One region of the Metabacillus dongyingensis genome, then DNA from elsewhere that is predicted to be linked to it. Evidence: riboswitches for the same ligand, from Rfam matches in the RefSeq annotation. Region 1 holds a riboswitch; each other region holds the start of a gene.
What was found. A riboswitch is a leader RNA that binds a small molecule or an ion and turns the genes downstream of it on or off. The one in region 1 is predicted to bind cobalamin.
Positions count from the first base shown of each region.

Region 2: linked by a shared signal. The riboswitch ahead of K8L98_RS04570 (ribonucleoside-diphosphate reductase subunit alpha) and the one ahead of cobO (cob(I)yrinic acid a,c-diamide adenosyltransferase) in region 1 are both predicted to bind cobalamin.
Region 3: linked by a shared signal. The riboswitch ahead of K8L98_RS13630 (FecCD family ABC transporter permease) and the one ahead of cobO (cob(I)yrinic acid a,c-diamide adenosyltransferase) in region 1 are both predicted to bind cobalamin.

Region 1 covers NZ_CP082944.1:2,514,808-2,518,090, forward strand. Annotated here, with positions in the region: gene K8L98_RS12520 (cobyric acid synthase) at 1-1,263, opposite strand, end outside; gene cobO (cob(I)yrinic acid a,c-diamide adenosyltransferase) at 1,247-1,795, opposite strand; cobalamin riboswitch at 1,925-2,108, opposite strand; gene K8L98_RS12530 (Dph6-related ATP pyrophosphatase) at 2,187-2,864, opposite strand; gene K8L98_RS12535 (M20 family metallo-hydrolase) at 3,100-3,283, opposite strand, start outside.
Region 2 covers NZ_CP082944.1:899,249-902,531, forward strand. Annotated here, with positions in the region: gene K8L98_RS04570 (ribonucleoside-diphosphate reductase subunit alpha) at 1-1,837, opposite strand, end outside; cobalamin riboswitch at 2,036-2,218, opposite strand; gene dat (D-amino-acid transaminase) at 2,466-3,283, shown strand, end outside.
Region 3 covers NZ_CP082944.1:2,748,127-2,751,409, forward strand. Annotated here, with positions in the region: gene K8L98_RS13620 (ABC transporter substrate-binding protein) at 1-30, opposite strand, end outside; gene K8L98_RS13625 (heme ABC transporter ATP-binding protein) at 72-854, opposite strand; gene K8L98_RS13630 (FecCD family ABC transporter permease) at 857-1,945, opposite strand; cobalamin riboswitch at 2,072-2,232, opposite strand; gene bluB (5,6-dimethylbenzimidazole synthase) at 2,238-2,894, opposite strand; gene K8L98_RS13640 (GHMP family kinase ATP-binding protein) at 2,989-3,283, opposite strand, start outside.

The DNA.
Region 1 (3,283 bases):
GACTGAAAAAGGTTCTGCTTTCCTTGTTGATGCTGTTTGTCCCATATGGATCTCATACCCTGATAAAGAAATTCTGCCAAAATCTTTTAGTGAGCAATAGCCCTCAGAGCGGATGGTTTTCTTTTCGGATAAGATGGTTGTATTTACAGGGAAAATACCAAGTCCACCAAGTTCCTGATGATCTGATTCAACGCCGTTTGGATCCATCAGCTTTTCGCCGAGCATTTGATAGCCTCCGCAAATGCCTGCTAGTTGAGTTCCTTTTTCATAAGCAGATCTTATTTTGTCAAAGAGTCCTGTTTGCTTAAGAAACAGCAGGTCTTCAGCTGTGTTTTTGGTTCCAGGCAAAATAATGAGATCAGGATTTCCAAAATGCACAGCTTTTTTAACAAAACGGATATTCACATCAGGCTCCAGTCTTAACGGATCGATATCTGTAAAGTTGGATAATCTCGGATATGAAAGAACAGCTACGTCAAGTTCTGCATCGTGATTGGTACCATTTGAATACTGGCTTAAAACAAGGGAATCTTCCCCATCTATTTCAAGGTCAGGCAAAAATGGAACAACTCCAAGTACCGGCAGCCCCGTATATTCTTCAAACCAGTCCAATCCCGGCTGAAGCAGTGAAAGGTCCCCTCTGAATTTATTGATGATGACACCTATAATCCGCTTCCGGTCACACTCGCTAATGAGCTGAAGGGTCCCGACCAGACTGGCGAAAACGCCTCCTTTGTCAATATCTCCGATTAAAATCACTGGAGCTTCTGCAATTGCTGCTACTCTCATATTGACAAGCTCTCGGTCATTTAAATTAACCTCTGCAGGAGAACCTGCTCCTTCTATCACAATGACCTCGTATTTGTCCGACAGTTTCATCAGCGATTCTCTAATCGCCTCAAGACCTAATTGGAAAAAGTCCTCTCTGTACTCGGATGCCTTCATATTTGCATAGGGCTTCCCGTGAAAAACGACCTGAGACTCCATATCTTTTGAAGGTTTAATTAGGATCGGATTCATATCAGTTGTGGCTTCAATTCCGGCAGCTTCGGCCTGAATTCCCTGAGCTCTGCCTATTTCCTTGCCATCACTGGTAATGTAAGAATTCAGAGCCATATTTTGTGATTTAAAAGGCGCTGTTCTATAGCCGTCCTCTCGAAATATCCGGCATAGTGCCGTAACGAACATGCTTTTTCCAGCGTCTGAGTGTGTACCCTGAATCATCAGTTTTAATGATTTTGGCTCATTAGTATTCAATTCCATAGATGGCATCTACACCTTCTTCGTAGTAATGCTTTTCCACATTGATAACAGACACAAGGTCAGCGATTTCCTTTATTTCATCCTTTGCATCTCTTCCTGTCAAAACAATATGAACATGATTTGGGCGGTTTTGAATCGTATGTATGACATCCTCAATAGGCAGCACGTCATCGATCGGAAACGTATGAATAGCAAGCGCATTATTGATTTCATCAAGAATGACGACATCATACTCTCCGCTCAAAATCTTTTCCTTGGCGATTTGCCAGGCTGATTTTAAAGCTTTCCGGTGCACATCTGGTGTTTTAGTCCAAGTGAATCCTGCTCCAAGCTGATGGATTTCAGCACCGTTGAGTTTTTCAAGCACGTTTTTTTCACCGTAGGTTCTCTCAGGTGATTTTATAAACTGCAGGATGGATACTTTCATACCTCTTCCAATCGCACGGACAGCAAGACCGATGGATGCTGTTGTTTTTCCTTTGCCATTACCCGTATAAACAAGCAATCTTCCTTTTTGATCTTTCCCTGTCATTCACTCATCTCCTCTTTTCGTCTATAAACATAAAAAAGACCTTGAACTGAATGGAAGTCAGTCAAGGCCTTTAATAAGCAAAGTCATACACACTAAGGGTACCTGACTTATTCTTCCCACCGAAAAACAAGCAATCAATCATTAAAAGCAGGTCTCCTGGCTTTGCGCTTCATTTTCTATTGAACCTTCCCAACTTGAAAAGTCAGTGGCGTTTCAACTGAATCTGCGCTTACAGTAGCGGGGGCTGCACCGGATTCTGACCGGTTTCCCTATTATCCTGATCTCATCAGGCACTTTTAAAGAAATCATATTTTTTGTTCATTGTAATCTATAAATCTGGAAATGTCATCAACTTCTTTTTTGTAGCTGAAAATGAACTCATTAAGTCAGGCTATTTCTCGATTAGGCTTAAATCCTCCAGCTCCAGGCGAGTTGTTGTTTCCATTTGAATTCTCTCGCCAAATTGCAGTTTGATCAGTCTTTTAAATAGCGGCCCATCATACACAAAGGTATGATACTCTCCTGCCTCACCCATTGGACATATCGGTGTGGACTTCATTCTTTCTATTAGCTGCTGATCAATTTCCTGGCCGAGCCATGTGTCATCAAGCACATTATCCTGAGTTCTGATGATGACTGCTTTGTATCCGCTATCTGCAAAATCTTGAAGGGCTTGCGCAGCTTCATCCTTCTTCATCCATAACGGATACAGTGCTTCTAAGCCAGCTGAGTCTGCCGTATTTTCTCCCCAGCTGCGGTGTTCATCAAGATATAAATCTCCGAAAGCTGCGCTAGTAAGTTGATATTTATTCTTCAAATCTTTAAGTGAGTCTATAAAACTTTGAGTATATCCCTTAAATGTGCATCTAATAAAATGCACAGGAATACCTAAGGCTTCGCTTTGTTTTAGTATTGCTTCCATTTTCTCGCCATGTCCGAACGTTCTCTCTAGCTCAATAGGTACAGTGGTTATAAGACATGCAATTTCATGACCTTGGCCAATGAGCATATGCAGTGCCATACAGCCATCTTTGCCGCCGCTCCATGATAGAGCAATTTTTTTCTTCATTTCGATACACCGCTTTCAATCTTTTTTATGTATTCTTTGTCTGACTTTTTCCATTTTGATTATGATTCATAAGGAATCTTAAGTCAAAAGAAATTGCTGCCTTATTTGACATGGATGTATTAAAATACATCAAGTTGCTTCTAAAGGCCGGTATTTTTCTATCAAAAAACACCAAAATGAATAATTATCCACTTTGGCGCTCTTTATATAGCTTTACCATTACTATTTTCATTATTTAATCTAAAGCCATTTTCATAGCCGTTCTGTATAATAGCTCCGTTCCAATTGAGATATCCTCCATCGTTGAATACTCTTTAGGATTATGGCTGATACCGTCTTTACAGCGGACAAAGATCATCCCATACTCACATTCGTACGACATCGCTAATGAATCATGAAAAGGTCCGCTCATCAATTCA
Region 2 (3,283 bases), 1.6 Mb from region 1:
TTTCCGAAGTGTAATCTCTGCTTTCGAAATACTCTCCGGTATGCCATTTTGATCCCTCAAAAACTGGATAGGCTCCTTTTTCAGCAGCAAGCTTCATACTTGCCTGGATCGTGTAAAAGGCAATCTCTTCATATAACTTGTCAGCATACTGTACGGCTTCTTCGTCTTCCCATTTCAGACGTTTTAAAGCAAGCAGGTGATGCCAGCCGAATGTTCCAAGGCCGACTGCACGGTATTTCTGATTGGTGAGTTTAGCCTGCATCACAGGTATGTCATTCAGATCTATCACGTTATCGAGCATTCTGACCTGGATGGTAATAAGACGCTCAAGCACTTCATCAGCGGCAGCTCTTGCAAGATTAATAGATGACAGATTGCAGACAACAAAATCACCCGGCGTTTTAACGGTGATGATTTTTCCGTCTTCTGTGAATTGCTCATCCATTGTCGTTGCGCTCTGATTTTGAGTTATCTCTGTACACAGATTGCTGCAATAGACCATGCCCTTATGTGAATTCGGATTGCTGCGATTCACTTCATCACGATAAAACATGAATGGGGTGCCTGATTCAAGCTGGCCTTTCATGATGCCTTTCATAATTTCAATAGCAGGTACGGTTTGTTTAGATAGATCAGGATGATTGACGCATTCCCAATACTTATCGCGGAAGGAGCCGAAACCTTTTCCTTCATCGTAAAAATCTTCTAAGGAATACCCCATCACTTTACGGACTTCATGCGGATCAAATAAATGCCAGTCGCCGCGGTTTTCCGCCTGCTCCATGAAAAGATCCGGCAAGCAGACACCTGTAAATAAGTCATGAGTTCTTAAACGCTCATCGCCATTATTCAGCTTTGAATCCAGGAATGAAAAGATATCTTTATGCCACACATCCAAATAGACAGCGATGGCTCCTTTCCTTTGACCGAGCTGGTCTACACTTACTGCCGTATTATTCAGCTGCTTCATCCATGGGATGACACCGGATGAGACCCCTTTAAAGCCTTTGATGTCACTTCCGCGGCTGCGGATTTTTCCTAAATAAACTCCGATGCCTCCGCCTGATTTTGAAAGATTTGCAATATCTGTATTGCTGTCAAAGATTCCTTGCAGACTATCATCTACTGTATCTATAAAACAGCTCGACAGCTGGCCAACAGGCTTGCCGGCATTTGAAAGCGTCGGTGTAGCAACGGTCATGTACAAATTGCTGAGGGCCCAGTAAGCTTCTTTGACAAGCTGCAGACGGTGCTCTGTCTTTTCATTGGCCATTAGCGTCATGGCAATGACCAAATAACGTTCCTGAGGCAGTTCAAATATTTTTTTATCAAAATCTCTTGCTAAGTAGCGGTCAGACAGAGTGCGAAGTCCAATATATGTAAACAGCTTGTCTTTTTCCGGCTGAATGATGGAAGAGAGGCTTTCTATTTCTTCATGTGAATAGGCGTTAAGCAAATGCGGACTGTATATGCCCTTATCAGTGAGTGTTTGGATTAAGTTCACAAACGAATCATATCCATTATGCTGATTGCGGTTGAATGCAGCTTCCTTATAAAGCTTTCTTAGATAAATGCGAGCACAAAAGTAAGTCCATTGAGGCTCAAGCTCACTAATATTGGAGAGGCCTTCGAGAATAAGGAGATTGGAGATTTGGGATGTTGTATATTCACTGCGGCCATCGATGCTTTGGATGATTCTTGTGCTGTAATCATCCAGGTCAAGCTCTTTAAAGTCGTGTCCGATTTCATCTATGAAATTCTTAATCCGTTTTTCTGAAAATGGGGATTTCTCAAGTGTAAGTTCATTAAAAATAATAGTTGCCATTGTGGTTGCCATTTGACATCCTCCTAAAAAATAATAAAAAAGCGCAAGCGCCATTATCAGCTTCTAGTTCTGAACGGGGAGCCTGAATTTTTATGCCTAAAAAAAATCCGCTCATGGGATCATGAGCGGATCAAACGATAGAATAACAGGGTGAAAGCAGTCCTGTTATTAACCATCGTTCCATCTCCTCAGTCCCCGAAGAATTCGAAACTATCTAGCAATCAAATGGCAGGTCTCCTGACTTGTGATCATTCTTCGCTGAGTCCTTCCCATACTTCAATCTCGTACAGTGGTAATCCCAGTTCGTCACACTTACAGTTGCGGGGACAGTTCCGGATTTGCACCGGATTCCCTTTTAAGCCAATAAATTGGCACCTTTGCTCGCTGTTGTTTTTCAATATGTAGTATTGTAGTTTTGATTAAATATCAATATGTTGTGTTCTTGGCTAATTTCATCATAATGGACAGGAAAAGAAATTTCAACTTAAATCTTCTGAAATTCAAATAAAAATGTAAAACCATTTTACAGACCAGCGTGTTTCATCATAACATAGGGAGAGGAAGTTTTTCATTCAATCACATTTATTCGATCCGATTTATTTTTGAAAACAGCTTTCAATCTAAATAAAGGAGCCTTCATATGTACATACTTTTAAACGGTGAATTTAAACAGAAAAACGAAGTATCCATTGACTTTGAGGATAGAGGATATCAATTCGGGGATGGTGTGTACGAGGTTATTAGAGTATATAATGGCTCATATTTTGCGATGAAAGAGCATATGGAGCGATTTGTCAGAAGTGCAAAAGAGATTAAGATTGTACTGCAGAATACAGCAGAGGAATTAACGGCGATGCTTAATGAGCTGCTTCGGAAAAATCAAGTGCAGGACGGCGCGGTCTATATGCAAATCACACGGGGCGTAACAGGGAGGAAGCACCTTTTCCCCGGGCAAGACGTTAAGCCTCAAATTGTGGCCTATCCAATTCCCTGTTCAAAACCTGCAGCAGAACAGGAAAAAGGAATTAAACTGCATTTGATGGAGGATGTCCGCTGGCTCCGATGTGACATTAAAAGTTTGAATTTGCTGGGGAATGTCCTTGCAAAGCAGGAAGCTTTTGAAAATGGTGCATATGAGGCTCTGCTGCACAGGGGCAAGCATATAACGGAAGGCTCTTCATCCAATTTTTACGGAGTAAGGAACGGTGTGATTTATACTCATCCTGCCAATAACTTGATTTTAAATGGCATCACACGGATGAAGGTCGTTGAACTGTGTGAAAAAAACGGTTTAACGCTAATCGAAGAAATGATCAAAGCAGATGATCTTGTAAACCTTGATGAAGCTTTTATTACTTCAACAACCAGTGAAGTCATTCCAGTTATTGAGATTGACTCAATGAAAGTCAATGGGGGAGTACCGGGTCCGGTTACGAGAGAACTTCAGCGATTGTTTGA
Region 3 (3,283 bases), 230 kb from region 1:
CATTCGTATTTTATCTATTTTAAATTTCATTTTTTCCTCTCCTTTTCCTATAACAATGTTTTTTCTGAAATCTAGTCATATAAAAGACTCTCCGACAAAAAAGTAATATGTGTCTTTTTTGTTAATGGATGTATATTGATATCTGCATTAACTCTGAAGATTTCCTTTAATAATTGTTTTGTCAGTACTTCTTCTGGGGAGCCGTAAGCTGCAATTTCTCCTTGGTGCATAACAAATATACGATCACAGTAATAAGCAGCTAGATTTAAATCATGTAATGCTGCAATAACAGTAATGTTTTTCAGCTTCTGAACTAAATCCATAATTTGTATTTGATGATGTACATCTAAATGATTGGTTGGTTCATCAAGTAAGAGTACCTTGGCTTCTTGTGCAAGAGCTCTTGCAATCATGACCCGTTGTTTTTCACCGCCAGATAATGAAGAAAAACTCCGCTGTTTGAATTCCTGCATTCCAACCTTTTCTAAGGCCAGGTCTATAATGTCTTCATCATGTTTTGTATCTGCTTTAAGAAAGCCTTTGTGAGGGGAACGGCCCATCAATACAATTTCTCTTACTGTGAAATCAAATGTGACAGGTGATTCCTGACTGACAATAGCGAGGTGCTGTGATAACTTACGGGAAGACATTTTATCTATATATTCACCTGAAAGAGTGATAACACCAGCATCTGGTCTTATCACACGAGACATATTTTTTAATAAAGTGGATTTACCGCTTCCGTTTGGACCAATAATACCTGCTACTTCACCAGAATGAATATTCAGATTAACTTCTTTAAGTACTTTTCGTTTTCCAATAGAAGCTGAAATATCTTTTATTGAAACATCCATGCTTAGCCCCCTCCTCCAAATGAATATGAACTCTTGCGTAAAAGCCAAATAAAAAATGGAGCACCGCAAAGAGCTGTTACGATCCCAATTGGCATTTCCTCGGGAGCAATGATAAGTCTTGCAAATAAATCAGCCATCACAAGAAATACAGACCCCATTAAAGCACTGATGGGGATATGCATTTTATGGTCAGATCCAAGGATGAGACGAACAATATGAGGAATCATTAATCCGATAAAACCAATGGCTCCACTGACAGCAACTAAAACCCCTGTTAGTAGTGCAGTAACTAAAATTAATATTTTTCGAAATACTTCTACGTTCAACCCTAAAGTAACAGCTGCCTCTTCCCCCATTAAGAGCAAATTCATATAGCGATACTGGCTCCAAATGAAAATAAAAACAATAACTGTTATTACAAAAGGTATAGGTATGTGCTTCCAGTTTGCTCCTGCCAAGCTTCCCATCATCCAAAACAACGCATCCCTTATCCCTTCTTGACGAGGTGCAGAAATGACGATGAAGCTTGTAAATGCAGATAGAATCATAGAAACTGAAATTCCAGCTAATAGGAGACGTTCAGTTGAAATTCTTCCCCCGACTTGCGACAGTAGAAAAACCAGAACAACTGAAAGAAGCGAGCCTAAAAATGCAGCAAGTGATAATGCATATTGTCCAAACATTGAAAACGCACCAAAGATAATGACTAGTGTAGCCCCAACAGATGCACCCGATGAAACTCCTAGTATATAGGGATCCGCTAACGAATTCCGAACCAAAGCTTGTATTGTTGTACCAGCGATAGTTAACCCGGCGCCTACAATTACTCCTAATATCACTCTTGGAAAACGAATGTTCCAAATGATATTCTCTTCTGCTTTAGACCATGTGACAGGAATCCATTCTTGTAAAATTGGAATTTTATAAGCTATGATTTTCCAAAATGTTGCCGGATGAATTGAAACAGGACCAACCATCACTGCAATCGTTACTACTGTGATAAGAGCAATGACTAAGAGCATAACAATGCTTATATGTTTGTAACCCCCAATGGCTTCCTGCTTATGACTATTAATAGAAATCAACTCCATTCTTCAAAAAACGCTCCTCTGATTCGAAATGCAGAAATTAAGACAAATAAAAAACGCCCACCTAAACCATGAGCGAACTTAAACTAAAACGAGAAAAAGGATACACTTAAAAGCACTCTCTCCATTCCCGCAGTAATAATAAAGGCAGATCTCCTGACTTATGCATCACCCTGCTTTAAGCACTTCCTATAAAATAAAACCATTTAACAGTGCGCGGGGAAGTTCTGGATTCACACCACATTTCCCTATTAAGTCCACCTTAGGACACCTTCACTTCTAAATAATTATTGTTTCAATCACCCTGATGTTTGTTTTCCCCCCATTTATTTTCATAGATAAGCTGTTCTAAAGGATGCCTTTTTTCCCAATTAGCTAATTCTAAAATAGGTTTCTCCGGATATTCATCCGTATAACCAATAGATAGAAGAGCGATAGGATCTATATGAAGAGGGATATCTAAAATGTCACGAATATCATTCTTTTTATAAAAACTTACCCACCCTAAGGCAAGCCCTTCAGCACAAGCTGCCAGCCACATATTTTGAATGGCACAGGCTGTTGAAAGAATATCTGTTTCAGGAATTGAATTTCTCCCTAATACATGTGAACCTCCTCTTGCTGGGTCGCAAGTTACACATATTGTGATTGGAGCTTCTTTTATACCTTCTACTTTTAAACCAAGAAATCTTGTTTCTCTTTCTCCATCATAATGAATAGCTAATGCTCGTCTTTCCTTGTCTGCTGCCCAAGCTAATTTTTCTTTTATTTTTTCAGATGAAATGATTATGAAATTCCAAGGCTGCATAAATCCAACTGAAGGTGCATGGTGAGCAGCGTTTAATATTCTATGTATAATATCTTTAGAAATAGGGACAGACAGAAAGCTTCGAATATCTCTTCTCTTGTAAATCACTTTATAAACAGATTCTTTTTCTTCTTTAGAAAACATAAAATTTCTCTCCTCTATTTTCTAAAAAGTTTTCACTATCTTACATTTTCCGGAATCCCGCAAAACTTCATTGTCAATTATTAAGTCAGTCTAATCAGTCTGATCTATGAAAATAATAGAAAGGTTTCATGTTAGGCTGATTGCTCAACTGGATAATACGTTTAGAAATTGTTTCTGCAATTTCGCCAATATTCTCAAAAGACGGATTCAATAAAACCCCTAGAACAGTGCCGCTGTGAGCGATGATAAGTCCTCCATCGTACTTTAAAGCAAAGCTTTTAAATTCACTAAAATAACGTTTTGGCAATATTTTTTGGTTTATACTGGCGCTTAGTGTCGCTGCTTGACAAACAAAAGACAAATCCTGAAATTCTATTCCTAATTTAACC